Regions from separate parts of the Zoogloea sp. GW822-FHT05C07 genome, predicted to be linked through region 4. Evidence: predicted binding sites of a transcription regulator. Region 4 holds the regulator's gene; each other region holds the start of a gene.
What was found. Region 4 encodes HrcA, which represses chaperone genes, less so after heat shock. Its sites were predicted from a motif close to TNTTAGCACTCNNNGNCNNNGAGTGCTAANA; they were not measured.
Positions count from the first base shown of each region.

Region 1: AC3QL2_RS23005 (co-chaperone GroES) is a predicted target of HrcA. The motif match lies at 1,206-1,236, and genes of this name have one in related genera.
Region 2: rpoH (RNA polymerase sigma factor RpoH) is a predicted target of HrcA. The motif match lies at 1,630-1,660, and genes of this name have one in related genera.
Region 3: AC3QL2_RS14810 (co-chaperone GroES) is a predicted target of HrcA. The motif match lies at 1,861-1,891, and genes of this name have one in related genera.

Region 1 is NZ_CM179510.1:4,999,918-5,004,648, reverse strand. Features, by position in the region: gene AC3QL2_RS23015 (methionine ABC transporter ATP-binding protein) at 1-506, opposite strand, end outside; gene AC3QL2_RS23010 (DUF2325 domain-containing protein) at 631-948, opposite strand; gene AC3QL2_RS23005 (co-chaperone GroES) at 1,326-1,616, shown strand; gene groL (chaperonin GroEL) at 1,676-3,310, shown strand; gene AC3QL2_RS22995 (MFS transporter) at 3,398-4,597, opposite strand; gene AC3QL2_RS22990 (hypothetical protein) at 4,612-4,731, opposite strand, start outside.
Region 2 is NZ_CM179510.1:1,747,488-1,752,218, reverse strand. Features, by position in the region: gene AC3QL2_RS08325 (SCO family protein) at 84-692, shown strand; gene rpoH (RNA polymerase sigma factor RpoH) at 751-1,605, opposite strand; gene AC3QL2_RS08315 (response regulator) at 1,941-3,128, shown strand; gene AC3QL2_RS08310 (hybrid sensor histidine kinase/response regulator) at 3,128-4,731, shown strand, end outside.
Region 3 is NZ_CM179510.1:3,166,411-3,171,141, forward strand. Features, by position in the region: gene AC3QL2_RS14800 (efflux RND transporter periplasmic adaptor subunit) at 1-427, opposite strand, end outside; gene AC3QL2_RS14805 (TolC family protein) at 424-1,686, opposite strand; gene AC3QL2_RS14810 (co-chaperone GroES) at 1,987-2,277, shown strand; gene groL (chaperonin GroEL) at 2,336-3,985, shown strand; gene AC3QL2_RS14820 (DUF485 domain-containing protein) at 4,186-4,494, shown strand; gene AC3QL2_RS14825 (cation acetate symporter) at 4,494-4,731, shown strand, end outside.
Region 4 is NZ_CM179510.1:4,176,062-4,180,792, reverse strand. Features, by position in the region: gene recN (DNA repair protein RecN) at 1-1,667, opposite strand, end outside; gene AC3QL2_RS19270 (NAD kinase) at 1,694-2,578, opposite strand; gene hrcA (heat-inducible transcriptional repressor HrcA) at 2,710-3,738, shown strand; gene hemH (ferrochelatase) at 3,750-4,731, shown strand, end outside.

The sequences.
Region 1 (4,731 bases), 820 kb from region 4:
GGCGCCAGCGCGCGGGCGATTGCGACGCGCTGCTTCTGTCCGCCGGACAGGCGGCCGGGATGTACGTCGGCCTTGGCGGCAAGGCCGACGAAGTCGAGGCAGGCCGCCACGCGTTCGCGGATTCGCGCCGCCGGCTCGCCGGACAGGCGCATCGGCAGCGCGACGTTCTCGGCCACCGTGAGGTTATGCAGCAGGTTGAAGTGCTGGAAGATCATGCCGATGCGGTGGCGCGCCTGGCGCAGCGCCGGCGCGGACAGGCGGGTCAGGTCCTGGCCGTGCACGATCACCTCGCCCGCATCAGGGCGTTCGAGCAGATTGACCAGGCGCAGCAGCGTGGATTTGCCGGCGCCCGAGAAGCCGATGATGCCGTGGATCTCGCCGGCGGGTACCGCCAAGCTGGTCGGCTGGACGCCGACGCTCTGCCCACCCGGATCGGTGAAACGGCGGGAGACGCCGCGCAATTCAATGGCCGGTGAGGCTGGCAAAGGCTCGCTGGTTCGGGACATGGCTGTATGCAAAATGAAGCGATGGGGCGACTCTAGCGCCGCCCTGCCCGCTCCCGAACCAAGTAATCCTGCTGAGCTTTACAGCGCCGCGGTGGATAGCTTTCCACCCTCGGCGGGCTTTTTCTTACTGCTTGCGATGCGCGCAACGGGCGCAGCTCAGGTCGTCGAGCCGTTCGCGCACTTCGGTGGCGGAATGCCGGCAGAACACCATGGGAATGCCCAGGTCTTCGGCCTGCTTGCGCACATTGCGCATCAGCATGTGATTGGCGCGGTCGCACATGAAGACCACCAGGCCGGTACGGCGCGACAGCTGGCGCCGGTTCTCGGAAGCCTTGCGGCCTGTCCAATGGTCGATCTGCTTGATGCCGAACTGGTCGGCCACCCGCAGGATTTCACTGCGGATACCTTCGATGCGGTCCGCTCCCACGATCACTGCCTGCATATCGGCGACTCCTTCAAAGCGTGCCGCAGCACGAATGACGTGAGTGTGTCGCGGCCCCGCAGCGCACCAAACCAAATTCTTTCGATATGCATTGCAGCCGGACGGGGCATAGGCGCTATTCCAGCAGCGCAGCTAAGCTATTGAATATTTTGAATTCACGCTTATTCATGAAGGCCAAGAAGTGCTGCCATAAGGGCAGCTGGAGAGCATTGCTGCTGAAATTTCAACAGCACCTGCGCTGCGGCCGAGAGGATTTCTGTTAGCAATCAAAGGCGTCGAGTGCTGGCATTGCCCTTGCGATAGGCAGTCCAAGGCCGCAGCCCTGCCATCGCAGGCCGGCCGGATTGTTCAAATCACGCAACGGAGAACTCAGAAAAATGGCCATTCGTCCGCTCTACGACCGCGTCATCGTCAAGCGCCTCGATCCGGAGCGCACCACCGCCAGCGGCATCGTCATCCCCGACAGCGCCGGTGAAAAGCCCGATCAGGGTGAAGTGCTGGCTGTCGGCAACGGCAAGCTGCTTAACAGCGGCGAGCTGCGTCCGCTGGCCGTCAAGGTCGGCGACCGCGTGCTGTTCGGCAAATACGCCGGCCAGGCCGTCAAGATCAACGGCAGCGACGCCCTCGTGCTGCGCGAGGAAGACGTCATCGCGATCATCGAAGGCTGATTCTTCAGCCTCGCACCCGACAACACCACAAGACATCAAGAATCAGGAGCTCTCCACTCATGGCATCCAAGAAAGTCCTCTTCGGCGACGACGCCCGTGCCCGCATCGTCGTCGGCGTCAACATCCTGGCCGACGCGGTCAAGGTCACCCTCGGCCCCAAGGGCCGCAACGTGGTCCTGGAGCGTGCCTTCGGCGCCCCGACGGTGACCAAGGACGGTGTGTCCGTCGCCAAGGAAATCGAACTGAAGGACAAGTACGAGAACATCGGCGCGCAACTGGTGAAGGAAGTCGCGTCCAAGACCTCCGACAACGCCGGCGACGGCACCACCACCGCCACCGTGCTGGCCCAGGCCATCGTGCGTGAAGGCTTCAAGTACGTGGCCGCCGGCTACAACCCCACCGATCTCAAGCGCGGCATCGACAAGGCTGTCGTCGCCATCGTCGCAGAGATCAAGAACATCGCCCGCCCGACCACCACCAGCAAGGAAATCGCCCAGGTCGGCGCCATCTCCGCCAACTCCGACGCCGACATCGGCCAGATCATCGCCGACGCCATCGACCGCGTCGGCAAGTCCGGCGTGATCACCGTGGAAGACGGCAAGTCCCTGGCCAACGAACTGGACGTGGTGGAAGGCCTGCAGTTCGACCGCGGCTACCTGTCGCCCTACTTCATCAACAACCCGGACAAGCAGATCGCCGCGCTGGACGATCCGTTCATCCTGCTGTTCGACAAGAAGATCTCCAACATCCGCGACCTGCTGCCGGTGCTGGAACAAGTGGCCAAGGCCGGCCGGCCGCTGTTGATCATCGCCGAGGACGTGGAAGGCGAAGCCCTGGCGACGCTGGTGGTCAACACCATCCGCGGCATCCTGAAGGTTGTCGCCGTCAAGGCGCCGGGCTTCGGCGACCGCCGCAAGGCTATCCTGGAAGACATCGCCATCCTGACCGGTGGCCGCGTGATCGCCGAGGAAGTCGGCCTGACGCTGGACAAGGCCACGTTGGACGACCTCGGCCAGGCCAAGCGCATCGAAGTCGGCAAGGAAAACACCACCGTGGTGGACGGCCTCGGCAGCGCCGACGCCATCAAGGCCCGCGTGGGCATCATCGATGCGCAGATCGCCGAAGCCACCTCCGACTACGACAAGGAGAAGCTGCAGGAGCGCAAGGCCAAGCTGGCCGGCGGCGTGGCGGTGATCAAGGTCGGCGCGGCCACTGAAGTCGAGCTGAAGGAGAAGAAGGCCCGCGTGGAAGACGCGCTGCACGCCACCCGTGCGGCGGTAGAAGAAGGCGTGGTGCCCGGCGGCGGCGTGGCGCTTCTGCGCGCCCGCAAGGCCATCTCCGAGCTCAAGGGCGACAACCACGACCAGGATGCAGGCATCAAGATCGTGCTGCGCGCCGTCGAGGAGCCCCTGCGCCAGATCGTCGCCAATGCCGGCGACGAAGCCTCGGTGGTGGTCAACAAGGTCATCGAGGGCGACGGCAACTTCGGCTACAACGCCGGCAACGGCACCTACGGCGACCTGGTCGAGCAAGGCGTGCTCGATCCGGCCAAGGTCACCCGCTCCGCGCTGCAGAACGCCGCGTCTGTGGCGGCGCTGATCCTCACCACCGACGCCATCGTCGCCGAACTGCCGGACGACAAGGCGGCCGTGCCTCCCGGCCACCATCCGGAAGGCTTCGGCGGCGGCTTCTGATCCGCTGATCACCTCACGGCAGCCCCCCTGCTCGTGACGGCCGGCCCTTCGGGGCCGGCTTTTTTGTGTCCATCAGCCGCTGGGCAATCAAGCCGTGCGCCGGTGGTGCCGCCGGAGCAGCACGGCGAAGACGGCCCCCAGCGGCACCATCACGCTGGCCGCCAGGCCAAAGACCATCAGCGCACCGCGGGTTTCGTAGAGCAGCCCGCCTGCTGAGACGCCGAGCGCCTGGCCGAGGAAGAAGCAGGATGCGAACAGGGACACCGCGGTGCCCCGCACCTGCGGCGCCATCTGGGTTGCGTGGGTCTGCAGGGTGTTGTGGAACATGTAGTAACCCAACCCCAGCAGCGCGCAGGCCGGCACGGCCCAGCCCCACGCCGGGCCGCTGGCGATCAGCAGCCAGGCCAGCGCGATCAGGGCCGCACCGCCAATGGCCAGGCCCAATTCCCCCAGCCACTTCACCAGGCGCCGGGCAAACAGGATGTAGGACAGCCCGCCCAACCCGAACATGCCCATAAGCAAGCCCGCCTGCGACATGCTCAGCGCAAAGCGGTCATGCAGGTAGAGCGGCACGAAGGCCAGGCCGCCGAACACGAGCATGCCCTCAACGAAGACCACCGCCAGAATCACCCGTGCCCACGGCACGCCGAACAAGCTCCCAATCTGGGCCACCAACCCGCCCTGCCCGCCCGTGGCGCCAGGCTGCGGGTAGGTCAGCGGATTGCGCCGCGACTCCGTCAGGACGCGCAGGCCAATCACCAGATAGAGCAGACAGACGAAGCCGAAGGCCCAGCGCCAGCCCACCGTATCGGTGAGCACCCCGCCGATCAGCTGGCCGGCAATCACTCCGGCGATCTGTCCGCCGATGAAGCGGGCCAGGGTGTGCTGGCGCTCTGCATAGGAGACCTTGTCGCCAATCCAGGCCATCGAGAGCGGAATGATGCCCGCCGCAGCCACCCCGGTGAATACGCGCGCCAGGATCAGCAGGTCGAGGGACGCGGCCAGCGCGGCGCCGAGGGTACCGAGGGTGCACAGCAGGGTGGTCAGCGCGATCAAACGGTACTTGCCGAGGCGGTCGCCCAGGGGCCCGAAGAAAGCCTGCACCAGCCCGTAGGCCACCGCGAAGCCCGACACCACGTGGGCCACCTCGGCCGGCGAGGCGGCAAACTGCCGCGCCAGATCGGGCAACATCGGGTCGCACAGGCGCGCGGAAACAGCACTGGCGAAAGCCGCCGCAGAGAGCAGCAAGATGGGCCGGCGAAGCTCACGGTCGGGGGGAGCGGTCATGATGGGAGTTTTTCTTATCTGGAAGCGAGCGCCAGCCACACGACGGCGAGACAGTAGGCTTGCAGGCAATAGCGCATGTTGCCGCGCGCCAAGGTGCCGGCCGGGACGCCGAAGCGCCCCTGGATGGCGATGTG
Region 2 (4,731 bases), 2.4 Mb from region 4:
TCTGGCGGCAGTGTAGCATCGCCTTCCCGTTTTGCAGTGCACTTTTTCAAAGCTCAGTTAATCTGGTCATAAGGATTTTTTAAATGTTTGCGTTGTTGCGATGCGGCATTGCTGGTTTGGCAGCACTTTGCGTGCTCACAGCCTGTTCGCCCGAGGGTAAGAGCGGGGCGCGGGAGAGTTTCGCCAGTACCGACATCACTGGTGCGAACTACGCGAACGGGTTCCGCCTGACGGATCACCGCGGGCAGCTGCGTACCCTGGCCGACTACAAGGGCAAGGTGGTGACCCTGTTCTTCGGCTACACCCAGTGCCCCGACGTGTGCCCGACCAACCTGCTCAACATGGCGCAGGTGATGCGTGAGCTGGGCCCGGATGCCGACAAGGTGCAGGTGCTTTTCGTGACCATCGACCCCGAGCGGGATACGCAGGAACTGCTGGCCCAATACGTGCCGGCCTTCGATCCGCGCTTCGTCGGCCTGTATGGCGACCTTGCCACGACGCAGGCGGTGGCGCGGGATTTCAAGGTGTTCTACCAGAAGCAGGGCGATGTGCAGGGCGGGCGCTACACGGTGGATCACTCGACCGGTACTTATGTCTACGATCCGCAGGGCCGGCTGCGCTTGTACATCAAGCATGGCGAGAAGCCGGCGGTGATCGTTGCCGACTTGAAGCGCCTGCTGGCCGGCAAGTAGCAAGAAAAAGGGCAGCCCGCAGGCTGCCCTTGGCAGGGATGGCGCGTGCGCCGGGCCGTCAGGCCAGCGCAACCAGGTGGCTGCGCATCTTCTGCATGGCCTTGGCCTCGATCTGGCGGATGCGCTCGGCGGACACGCCGTATTCGGCGGCCAGTTCGTGCAGCGTGGCGGCATCGCCTTCGGTCAGCCAGCGGCGTTGCACGATGGTCCGGCTGCGCTCGTCCAGGTTGGCCAGCGCTTCGTGCAGGCCCACGTCCTGCAGGCGTGAGGCCTGACGCTGGGCGATGACTTCGGAGGGCTCGGCGTGCGGGTCAGCCAGGTAGGCGATCGGCGCGAAGCGCTCTTCCTCGTCGTCAGGGCCGCTTTCCAGCGCCACGTCCTGGCCGGACAGGCGGGTTTCCATCTCGCGGACTTCTTCCGGCTTGACGCCCAGCTGATCGGCTACCGCCAGCACGTCCGCGCCCTGCAGCGTGTTGCTGCTGCTCTTCAGGCTGCGCAGGTTGAAGAACAGCTTGCGCTGGGCCTTGGTGGTGGCGATCTTGACCAGGCGCCAGTTCTTGACGATGTATTCGTGGATCTCGGCCTTGATCCAGTGGATCGCGAAGGACACCAAGCGCACGCCGCGGTCCGGGTCGAAACGCTTGACGGCCTTCATCAGGCCCACGTTGCCTTCCTGGATCAGGTCGGCGTGGGGCAGGCCGTAGCCGAGATAACCGCGCGCAATGGCGACCACCAGGCGCAGGTGGGACAGCACCAGCTTGCGCGCCGCTTCCAGATTCTCGTGTTCCCGGAAGCTGTGGGCGAGATCGGACTCTTCCTTCTCGGTCAGCAGCGGGATGCGATTCACACTCTGGATGTACTGGTCCAGACTGCCAACCGCGGACGGAACGGGAAACGACAGGGTTTGAGACATCGACGGCTACCTCCTTCGCGGCAATATTAGCACTCCCGTTCTGTGAGTGCTAAGGGGGGCGAATGGTTCCGCTGCTGATTATTTCTGCTGAGCTTATCAAGTTCCCGAGAGGTCGCTGGAGGCGCCGGGCAGCGGGCATCGGTGTACCTGGGGCAGCGAGGTTAAAGCCATAGGGCGCGCCGCCGTTAAGCCTTGCACAAAAAAAATGAACCGGTAATTCGGAAACGGGGCGGATACACTTCGGCCATGACAGGCGCGATTGCGGGGCGTGTTCCATCACGCCACCACAGCGCCCCTTGCCCGCGTCCCAGCGCCGCCGGGGTGGAGACTTCCTTATGAGCATTTACGCGAGTAGCGACAAGCCCGAGGCCCTTGCTGCCCGGCACACGATCCTGATCGTCGACGACACGCCGCAGAATCTGGCCGTACTGGGTGAGTTGTTGCAGCCCCATTACCGGGTGCGCGCCGCAAACTCCGGCGAGCGGGCGCTGCGGGCGGCCGCGCTCGCGCCGCGCCCCGACCTGATCCTGCTCGACGTGATGATGCCGGGCATGGATGGCTACCAGGTCATGGAGCACCTGCACGCCGACCCGGCCACGCGCAACATCCCGGTGATCTTCGTGACGGCCATGAACGCCGCCGAGAATGAGGAGCACGGCCTGGCCCTCGGGGCGGTGGATTACATCACCAAGCCGATCAACCCGGCCATCGTGCTGGCGCGGGTGCGCACCCACCTGGAACTCAAGCAGGCCCGCGACCGGCTGGCCAACGAGAATGAATGGCTGGAGCGCGAAGTCAGCCGGCGCATGAGCGAGAACCTGCTCGTGCAGGAGCTCAGCGTGCGCGCGCTGGCCTGCCTCAGCGAGGCCCGCGACAACGAGACCGGGCGGCACATCGTGCGTACCCAGACCTACGTGGATCTGCTGGCCCGCCACCTGGCGGAACACCCCCGTTTCAATCCGGCGCTGGGCGGCGCCCGCCTGGGCATGGTGGTGAAGGCCGCGCCGCTGCACGACATCGGCAAGGTCGGTATTCCCGACAGCATCCTGCTCAAGCGTGGCCGGCTGACCACCGACGAGTTCGAGATCATGAAGGCCCACCCGGCCATCGGCGCCGACGCCATCGACAAGGCCATGGCTCAGGCCCTCGAGAGTGCCGACGAGGCCTCCGCCGCCCAGGCCGGCGAGGCTTTCGCCTTCCTGTGCATTGCCCGCGAGATCGCGCTGGGCCACCACGAGAAATGGGACGGCAGTGGCTATCCGGCGGGCCATGCCGGCGATGCAATCCCGGTGTCGGCGCGCCTGATGGCGCTGGCCGACGTCTTCGATGCGCTGATGAGCCGGCGTATCTACAAGCCGCCGATGACGCTGGAAGAAACCACCCGGATCATCGTCGGCGGGCGTGGCACCCACTTCGACCCAGATGTGGTGGATGCCTTCCTGGCCTGCAGCGACCGCTTTGCCGACATCGCCATACGTTTCGCCGATCCCGATCCCGAGCCGGAGGTGGGCGGAGCCCACTAATGAAGCGCCATCTGCCCTATCCGTTGTTCCTTTTGCCGGCGGTGGTGGTCGCCATGCTGGCGGCTGGTTTCAATTTGTTCTCCCTGTACAGCCTGCAGGCCGATCGACAGCTCTTCGAGGCTTTGCGGACGCAGGGCGTCACTGCCCTGGTCGGGCACGTCGCGTTGTTTGGCGGTGGGCTGATGCTGGTGCTGTTGGGGTTGTGGGCCGTCATCATCTACTGGGTCACCCGTCGCCTGCATGGTTTGAGCGCCGTGCTGCAAGGGCTGGCGGCTGGACAGGTGAACCCGTCGGAGCTTGCCGAGGTGGAACGTCTGGGCGCTGATCCGCGCAGCGTGCTGCGCCGCCTGGCAAGGGCAGTGCTGGCCTTCCGGCAGGCGTTGATCACCCAGAGCGAGGTCCAGGCCGAACTCCACAAGCTGGTGATGGCCGTCGAGCAGAGCCCCGAGAGCATCGTGATCACCAACCTCGAGGCGAGCATCGAGTATGTGAACGAGGCCTTTGCACGTAATACGGGCTACTCCCGTCAGGAAGCCATCGGCCAGAACCCCAACATGCTGCAGTCGGGGCTCACCCCGAAGTCGACCTACGACAGCATGTGGGAAGCTCTGGCGCACGGGGATACCTGGCGCGGCGAGCTTATAAACCGGCGCAAGGACGGCAGCGAATACGTGGAGCTGGCCAACATCGCGCCGGTGCGCCAGGCGGATGGCCGCATCACCCACTACGTGGCGATCAAGGAAGACATCACCGAGAAGAAGCGCAACGCGGAGGAACTGGAGCACTACCGCGCCCACCTGGAGCAACTGGTGGCCGAACGCAGCGCGGAAGTGATCGTCGCCATGGAGGCGGCGGAGGCGGCCAGCCGCAGCAAGAGCGAGTTCCTGGCCAACATGAGTCACGAGATCCGCACGCCGATGAACGCGATCATCGGCCTGACCCACCTGCTGCGGCGCGATCTCGACGAGCCGCGCCACATCGACCGCCTGTCCAAGATTTCCGGTGCCGCCCATCATCTGCTGGGGATCATCAACGACATTCTCGACCTGTCCAAGATCGAGGCCGGCCGCCTCGAGCTGGAGTCCGTCGATTTCGAGGTCGCGCGGGTCATCGACAACGTGATCAGCTTGATCCGCGACAAGGCCGAGGCCAAGCGCCTCGCGGTGCACGCCGACCTGCGGGATGTGCCGCCGCTGCTGCGCGGGGACGGCCTGCGCCTGCAGCAGATCCTGCTCAACTTCGCCAGCAATGCGGTCAAGTTCACCGAGCACGGCGAGATCGTCCTGCGCGCCCGCCTGCTACCAACGGACGATGGGCGCCTGTGGGTGCGCTTCGAGGTGCACGACACCGGCATCGGCCTGTCCGCCGGGCAGCAGGCCGAACTGTTCCAGCCCTTCCTGCAGGCGGATGCGTCAACGACCCGCAAGTACGGCGGCACCGGCCTGGGGCTGGCGATTTCCCGGCGTCTGACCCAGCTCCTCGGCGGGCGCATCGGCGTGGGCAGCGAGCTCGGGCGCGGCAGTACATTCTGGGTCGAGCTGCCGCTGCAAACGGGGCAGGGGCGCCTGCAGGCATCGCCGCCGGCGCGGGCCGTCGAGCCGGA
Region 3 (4,731 bases), 1.0 Mb from region 4:
CGAAGGCGGCCTTCTTCTGGCTGGCGTCGGCTTTGGCCTTGGCCAGGTCGGCGGCGGCGGTGCCCAGCTCGGGCGCGTCGAGGACGGCGAGAACCTGGCCGGCCTTGACCTGGTCGCCGACGTTGGCGCTGATCTCCAGCACGCGTCCGGCGATCGGCGCGAACAGGCGGGCGGTGGCGTTCTCGTCATAGACCACGCGGGCAGCGAGGGGCTCGTCCAGCGGCACCGGCGCGGCTTCGGCCCGTTCGACCTTGATCTGGGCCAGCTGCGGGGCGGCGGTCGGGAAGCGCAGTACGCCGGGCTCGGCCGACGGTTTCATGACCACCGGTTCGGCGGCGCTTTCTTCGGTGCCGTTGTGGAAATACACATAGGCGCCGCCAGCAGCGGCAGCCACGGCCAGGGCGATGACGATCAGTCGGGTTTTCATTGCGGGGTTTCTCCGGCCAGGCGCAGCAGCATGGCGGCGCGGGCGAGGTCGGCGCGGGCCTGGATGGCCTCGATGCGGGTGGTGCGCAGGGTGCGCTGGGTGTCGAGATAGTCGGTGAGGCTCATGCCGCCCTTCTGGATGGCGATGTCGGCGCCCCGGCCGGCCCGTTCGGCGGCTGGCAGCACGACGTCGCGGATGCGCGTGAAGCGCGCCGCGCTGGCTGCCTGTTCGGCGCGCAGGCGGGCCTGCTCGCCGCCGACGCCGGCCTGGGTGGCGACGAGCTGCTGTTCGGCAGCGACGTAGTCGGCTTCGCTCTTGGCGATGTCGCCACGGTAGTCGTAGCCGAGGAACAGCGGGATGGACACGCTGAGGCCGTAGGCGTTTTCGGGAACCGTGCTGTTCGGATTGACCGGCGTGTGTTCGTACTGCACGCCGATCGACACGTCGCGGGTGCGCTGGGCGCGGGCCACGTCGCGCATTGCGTTGGCTTGTTCGACGCGCTGGCGGGCGGCAACGACGTCGTAGCGCTCGCCAGCGTTCGATGCGCCCGGTGCCGGCAGGGCATCGGCCCCGGGCCATTCGTCGGTGGTCTCGACGCGATCGGCGGGAACGCGGTTGCCGAGCAGCAGCGCCAGCGCGACACGGGCGCGGGACAGGTCCAGTTCGGCCTGCACGGCGTCGTTGGCGACGCGGGCGGCGTCGGCGGAGAAACGGGCCACGTCCACCCCGGCCAGGTCGCCGGCCTTGCCGCGCAGCTCGGCGGCGTCGGCGGCGCGGCGGGCGAGGGCCGCGTTCTCGTCGGCGATGCGGCGGATCTCGCGGGCCGCGCGCAGGTCGAGCCAGGCGTTGGCCAGGTCGATGCGGGCCAGGCGGATGGTGTTGTCCAGGTCGGCCTGGGTGGCGGTCAGGTTGCTTTCCGCGGCACGCAGGCGCAGCGCGCGCTTGTCGCCGCGCTCGAACACCTGGTCGATGCGCACGACGTTGTCGGTGGGGCGCTTCCAGTAGCCGCCGCTGCCTTTCGCGCCTGGATCGACGGAGGTGGCGCCAACGGTCAGCTGCGGGTTCGGTCGGGCCGCTGCGATGTCGATGCCGGCACGGGCGCCGGCCAGTGACGCGCGGGCCTGGACGATGGCCGGATTGGCCTCGAGGAGCAGGCGGTCAGCGTCGGCAAGGCCCAGAGGCTGGATGTCGGCGGCCTGCACCAGGCAGGGGAGGGGCAGCGCAAGGGCGGCCAGGATGAAGCAGGAACGGGAACGCATGCCGGAATCCGGGATGGGACAGTGACCTAAGTCTAGAAAGACTTTCTGTCGATGAACTTACTTTTTTCTTGCACGGAGCTTGCAGAGTGTTTCCTGGCGAAGGCCGTGCTCCGCATATGAAGGAAGTAAAAAAGCTGTGCACGCAGACTTGAAAAGCGTTCTGGGCGACCCTATTATTAGCACTCGTCGGGGCTGAGTGCTAACAAGCATCGTCCCCGGTCCTCGCCAAGACCTGAATTGGCCAATGCATTTTTCCGTCGGGCAGCCTTGCCCGGTTTGAAACGAGTAGGAGATCTATAGATGAACATCCGTCCCTTGCATGATCGCGTGATCGTCAAGCGCGTTGAAGCCGAGCGCACCACTTCCAGCGGCATCGTGATCCCCGATTCCGCCGGCGAGAAGCCCGATCAGGGCGAGATCCTGGCTGTCGGCCACGGCAAGATCCTCGAGAGTGGCGAAGTGCGCAAGATGGACGTCAAGGTTGGCGACCGTGTCCTGTTCGGCAAGTACGCCGGCCAGACCGTCAAGGTCGATGGTCAGGAACTGCTGGTCATGCGCGAAGAAGACATCATGGGCGTGCTCGAGGCCTGAGCCTCGCTACCCGCGTCTTCCCCCAGTCCCTAGATAAAGAATTCCGGAGAAACACTAAATGGCAGCTAAAGAAGTCAAGTTTGGCGATTCCGCTCGCGCCCGCATGGTTGAAGGCATCAACGTCCTGGCCGACGCGGTCAAGGTGACCCTGGGCCCCAAGGGCCGCAACGTGGTGCTCGAGCGCTCCTTCGGCGCCCCGACCGTGACCAAGGACGGTGTGTCCGTGGCCAAGGAAATCGAGCTGAAGGACAAGTTCGCCAACATGGGTGCCCAGATGGTCAAGGAAGTCGCTTCCAAGACCTCCGACATCGCCGGTGACGGCACCACCACCGCCACTGTGCTGGCCCAGTCCATCGTTCGCGAAGGCATGAAGTTCGTTGCCGCCGGCATGAACCCGATGGACCTCAAGCGCGGCATCGACAAGGCTGTCGTGGCCACGCTGGAAGAGCTGCGCAAGCTGTCCAAGCCCTGTTCCACCAACAAGGAAATCGCCCAGGTTGGCTCCATCTCCGCCAACTCTGATTCCTCCATCGGTGACATCATCGCCAACGCGATGGAAAAGGTCGGCAAGGAAGGCGTCATCACTGTTGAAGACGGCAAGAGCCTGAACAACGAACTCGACGTCGTCGAAGGCATGCAGTTCGACCGCGGCTACCTGTCCCCCTACTTCATCAACAATCCGGACAAGCAGGTTGCCATCCTGGACAACCCCTTCGTCCTGCTGTTCGACAAGAAGATCTCCAACATCCGCGACCTGCTGCCGGTTCTCGAGCAAGTCGCCAAGGCTGGCCGTCCGCTGCTGATCATCGCTGAAGACGTCGATGGCGAAGCCCTGGCCACCCTGGTGGTGAACAACATCCGCGGCATCCTGAAGACCTGTGCCGTCAAGGCTCCGGGCTTCGGCGACCGTCGCAAGGCCATGCTGGAAGACATCGCCGTGCTGACCGGCGGCCAGGTGATCGCCGAAGAAGTCGGCCTGACCCTCGAAAAGGCCACCCTGGACGACCTCGGCCAGGCCAAGCGCATCGAAGTGGGCAAGGAAAACACCACCCTCATCGACGGCGCCGGCGTTGCCGAGCGCATTGAAGCCCGCGTCAAGCAGATCCGCGTGCAGATCGAGGAAGCCACTTCCGACTACGACCGTGAAAAGCTGCAAGAGCGCGTGGCCAAGCTGGCCGGCGGTGTTGCCGTGATCAAGGTTGGCGCTGCCACCGAAGTCGAAATGAAGGAAAAGAAGGCTCGCGTGGAAGACGCGCTGCACGCCACCCGTGCTGCCGTTGAAGAAGGCATCGTCCCCGGCGGCGGCGTTGCGCTGCTGCGTGCCCGCGCCAACCTGGCCGGCCTGAAGGGCGACAACCACGACCAGGACGCCGGCATCAAGATCGTGCTGCGCGCCATGGAACAGCCCCTGCGTGAAATCGTCGCCAACGCTGGCGCCGAAGCTTCCGTAGTGGTGAACAAGGTCACCGAAGGCTCTGGCAACTTCGGCTACAACGCTGCTACCGATGTGTACGGCGACATGGTCGAGATGGGCGTTCTGGATCCCACCAAGGTGACCCGTACCGCGCTGCAGAACGCCGCCTCCGTGGCTGGCCTGATGCTGACCACCGACTGCATGGTTGCTGAACTGGCTGAAGACAAGCCGGCCGGCGGCATGCCCGACATGGGCGGTATGGGTGGTATGGGCGGCATGGGCATGGGCATGTAATTCCCGCCTGGCTCCCAAAGCCTTGGAAAACCCCGCTTCGGCGGGGTTTTCTGCTTTCTGGGGGCTCTTGTTCTTTATTAAGGACTTTTATCGGTTCATAGAATACGTAAGTTGGCAGTAAGGGAGGCCCGGTACCTTGACATCACCCTGAGAGGAATCCTGTGGTTCCTCGGCAAAGGTTAATTGGAGAGGAGGAAAAAATGAGAGACGAACTCGGCGACCGCATCCGGGCAAATCCCAAATACCAGGAGCTGGTTTCGAAACGCAACGCCTACGGGTGGGTCATGACGGCCATGATGATGGTCGTGTATTACGGATACATCATGCTGGTGGCCTTCGACAAGGAATTCCTGGCGCAGAAAACTGGCGCTGGCGTGACCTCGCTCGGGATTCCCATTGGCTTGGGAGTCATCTTTTTCACCATCATCATTACCGGTGTTTATATCCGCCGGGCCAACACCGAGTTTGACGATCTGAAGGCTCAGGTTATCAAGGAGGCCACCAAGTGATGCGCGTTTCCAAACTTTTCCTCGGCCTGCTGGCCGTCGTGGCTTCCGGTGCAGCGCTGGCGGCTGGTGCCGATCTGGGCCAGGCTGAAAAGCAGGCCACCAACTGGACGGCGATCATCATGTTCGGCGTGTTCGTCGCCTTCACGATGTTCATCACCAAGTGGGCGGCCGGCAAGACCAAGTCGGCTGCCGACTTCTACACCGCCGGCGGTGGCATCACCGGCTTCCAGAATGGCC
Region 4 (4,731 bases):
CAGCCAGCGCGCTGCAGGCCCAGCATCTCGGCCGCATGATCGCGGGTGGTATCGGTGATGTGTACACCACCCAGCATGCGGGCGATCTCCTCAACGCGCTCGGCAGGCGTCAGGCGCTTTACGCGGGAAAGCGTCTGGCCATCACGGGTTTCCTTCGAGATGGTCCACTGCCAGTCGGCCTGAGCCGCCACCTGGGGCAGGTGGGTCACGCACAGCACCTGGCGATCACTCCCTATCTGCTTGAGCAGGCGTCCGACGATCTCGGCCACCCGCCCGCCGATACCGACATCGACCTCGTCGAAGATCAGCGTTGGCGTAGCCGCGTTGCGACTCGCAATGACCTGGATCGCCAGACCGATCCGTGACAACTCCCCGCCCGATGCAACCTTGGCGAGGGAACGCAGCGGCTGGCTGGCGTTGGCCGTGACCAGGAACTCCACCGTCTCAAGCCCGCTGGCACAGCCCTCCTCCACCGGTCGGACGGCAATCTCAAAGCACGCGCCGGCCATCGCCAGCGACTGCATTGCATCGGTCACCGCCGCCGACAGTGCCTCCGCCACGCTTCGGCGCGCCACTGACAAGCGTCCGGCAGCCTCCATGAAGCGCGCTTTTGCGGCCGACTCCTCTCGGGCCAGCGCCTCTGGATCGGCCTCCCGCGTGAGGCGCTCCAGGCGCAGCACACTATCGGCCTGCAGATCGGGCAAGGCCTCGGGCGCCACCTTGTGCTTGCGCGCCATGCCGGTTACCGCCTGGATACGCTGATCGATCTCCGCAAGGCGCTCCGGATCCACGTCGAGCCGGTCCCGATAGCGGCGCATCGCATGCAGGGCTTCGTCGAGCTGGATGCTCGCGCTGCCCAGCAGCTCCTGCACGTCGGCAAGCTGCCCGTCGTGCTGCGCCATATCCGCCACCCGTGCGAGCAGGTGATCGAGTTGCGAGACCAGCGCATAGTCGCCGTCCGCCAGGCCTTCCAGCACCTCCGTGCTGCCCGCAATCAATCCTGCCGCATGAGCCAGGCGGGTCTGTTCCTGGTTGAGCGTCGCCCACTCATGAGGATCGAAGGCCAGTTCACGCAATTCACTGACCTGCCAGGCCAGCAGTTCGCGCTCCCTCTCGGTGCTCAAGGCCCCGTGCTCCGCCACCTCCCGCGCCCGTCGCAGAGCGGACCAGGCACGATACAAGTCGGCCACTTCGGATGCCTGCCCGGACAGGCCGCCATGAGCATCCACCAGTTCCAGCTGGGCATCCGTACGCAATAGCGCATGATGGGCGTGCTGGCCGTGAATATCCGCCAGCCACTCCCCGGCGGCCCGCATCTGGGCCAGCACAACGGGAACGCCGTTGAGCCATGTCTTGGAGCGCCCGCCGCTGTCGATGACCCGCCGCATCAGCACCGAGCCGTCACCGGAATCCAGCTCCTGTTCGACCAGCCAGTCCCGCAACGCGCCATCTTCCGGGAGGTCGAATTCGGCGAGAATCTCCGCCTTGGCCTGCCCGGTCCGGACAACCCCGCTCTCGGCCTTGCCGCCCAGCACCAACCCCAGGGCATCCAGCAGGATCGATTTGCCCGCGCCGGTCTCGCCGGTCAATGCACCAAAACCGGCCTCGAACTCGAGCTCGAGTTGATCGACGATGACAAAATCGCGAATGGAAAGATGACGCAGCATGAAGGCAGAGAGGAAATTTGAGCAGGTCAGCCGTGGCGGGGCGCGGAGCTCCAGTGCAGCTTTTCACGCAGCATGGCGAAATAACTGTAGCCCACCGGATGCAACAGGCGAACCCGGTGGGGCGATCGGGTGATCTGCAGAGTATCGCCCGCCCGTGTGTCGTAACGTGTCTGTCCATCAAAGTGCACGCGGGAGTCGTGCGGCGGCAGCAGCACGATCTCGATGCGGCAGCGGTCCGGCAGCGTGATGGGACGCGCAGTCAGCGTATGAGGGCACATCGGCACCAGCGCGATGCCGTCCACGCTCGGATGCAGGATCGGGCCATTGGCCGACAGCGCGTAGGCCGTCGAACCGGTCGGCGTCGAAATGATCATGCCGTCCGAACGCTGGGTATAGACGAACTCTCCGTCGATACGCAGATCGAACTCGATCATGCGCCCGAGATCGCCCTTATTGACCACCACATCATTGAGCGCCACCGTATGAAACACGCGCTTTCCATTGCGGAGCACTTCGGCGTCGAGCAGCACGCGGCTTTCTTCCGAATACCGCCCTTCGAGCACCTCGCTGATCTTTTCCAGCGCGACCTCCCGGGAGATGTCGGTCAGGAAGCCGAGCCGCCCCTGATTGACGCCGACCAACGGTACCTCGTACTCAGCCAGCCGGCATGCACTATTGAGAAGCGTGCCATCGCCCCCAAGTACGACCGCAAGATCGGCCTGAACACCGATTTCCTCGTAGCTGGCGACCGAGAAACCCGCCGTCAGCCCGGTGGAACTGGCTGTCCCCTGTTCGATCAGCACCTGAAGCCCCAGGCCGCGCAAATGATTGGCCAGCCGAAGCACCGCTTCAGCCACCTCGGGGCTCTGATACTTGCCGATCAGCGCAATCGTCTTGAACTCACAGGTCATGCGCCGATTAAACCACATTATTCACGGACGCCGCAGGCGGCCAAGACAAAACAGAACCAACCGGCACCATTCATGCTTCTCATGAGCGCGTCCCTTCCTTAGAATCCCAGCGTCTCTCCGAGCCTTCCGCCATGACCAGCCTCGACCAACGTTCGCAAATCCTCCTCAAGACCCTTGTGGAGCACTATATCGCCGAAGGCCAGCCGGTCGGTTCGCGTGCCCTGTCACGCCATTCCGGGCTCAAACTGTCCCCGGCAACGGTGCGCAATGTGATGTCGGACCTGGAAGAGCTCGGCTTCATCACCAGCCCGCACACTTCGGCCGGCCGCGTGCCCACGGCGCGCGGCTATCGTTTCTTCGTCGACAGCCTGCTCACGGTGCAGCCCATCGACCTGGGCCAGATGCGGGAGATCAAGGGCCAGATCCAGCCCGGCGAGCCGCAGCGGGTCATCAATGCCGCCTCCCAGCTGCTGTCAGGCCTCACCCACTTTGCTGGCGTCGTGATCTCCCCGAAGCAGGACGCCATCAAGATCCGCCAGATCGAGTTCGTCAGCCTGTCGGAAACCCGTGTCCTGCTGATCCTCGTCACCACCGGTGGCGACGTACAGAACCGGATCCTGTTCACCAAGCGCCACTACAACCCGGCCGAACTGGTCACCGCCGCCAATTACCTCAACCAGCACTTTGCCGGCCTGGCGTTTCCCGAGATCCGCACGCGCATCCAGGACGAACTCAAGCAGCTCCGCTCCGACATGACCGACCTCATGAGCGCGGCCGTCGAAGCCGGCAGCGAAGCCCTCGAGGAAACCCAGAGCACCTACGTGATCTCCGGCGAAACCAACCTGCTCGACGCGGAAGACCTGTCCTCCAACATGGCCCGCCTGCGCGAACTCTTCAAACTGTTCGAACAGAAGACCGGCCTCATGCAGCTCCTCGACATCTCCAATCGCGCCCAGGGCGTGCAGATCTTCATCGGTGGCGAGAGCGGGCTGAGTCCCCTCGACGACTGCAGCGTCATCACCGCACCCTACGAAGTGGACGGCCAGCTGGTCGGCTCCGTCGGCGTCATCGGCCCGACCCGCATGGCTTACGAACGAGTGATCCCGATCGTCGACGTCACCGCCCGCCTCCTAACCAGCGCCCTTTCGGGCCACAACTGACGAAAGCCGCCATGTCCAGATACTGGCAGGAGCCAGCCCACACCCATGGCCAGACACCCCGCATCGGCATCCTGCTGGTCAATCTCGGCACACCCGCCGCGGCAAGCGCCGACGCGCTCCGCCCCTATCTGAAGCAGTTCCTGTCCGACCCGCGGGTCGTCGAGATTCCGCGCCTCATCTGGTGGCCGATCCTCAACGGCATCATCCTGCGCACCCGGCCCGCCAAGTCCGCCGCCAAGTACGCCAGCGTGTGGACCGATGAAGGCTCGCCGCTCAAGGTCCATACCGAAAAACAGGCAAAGCTGCTGGCCGGCTTCCTGACCCATGCAGGCCAGCCTGACCTGCAGGTGAGCTGGGCCATGCGTTACGGCCAGCCGTCCATCCGCAAGCAGCTCGATGCACTGCGCAGCGCCGGCTGCAACCGCATCCTCGTCGTCCCGCTCTACCCGCAGTTCGCCGCCAGCACGACCGCGACGGTCATCGACGACGTGGCCGACTGCCTGCGCCATTGGCGCAACCTCCCGGAAATCCGCTACGTACGCAGCTTCGGCGACGACCCGGGCTACATCGCAGCGCTGGCCCAGTCGGTGCGCGATCACTGGAAGAAAGAGGGGCAGGCCGACAAGCTCGTCCTCAGCTTCCACGGCATTCCGCGCCGCAGCCTGGACCTGGGCGACCCCTATCACTGCGAATGCCACAAGACCGCCCGCCTGCTGCGCGAGGCCCTGCAGTTGCCCGAGGAGCGCGTCATCGTCAGCTTCCAGTCGCGCTTCGGCAAGGCCGAGTGGCTTACCCCGTACACGCAGCCCACGCTGGAGCAACTGGCGCGCAACAAGACCGCTTCATCCGTAGACGTCATGTGCCCGGGCTTCGTGTCCGACTGCCTCGAGACACTCGAAGAAATCAACATGGAATGCCGGGAGACCTTCCTTCACGCCGGCGGCCAGCGCTTCAGCTACATTCCCTGCCTGAACGAACGACAGGACTGGATCG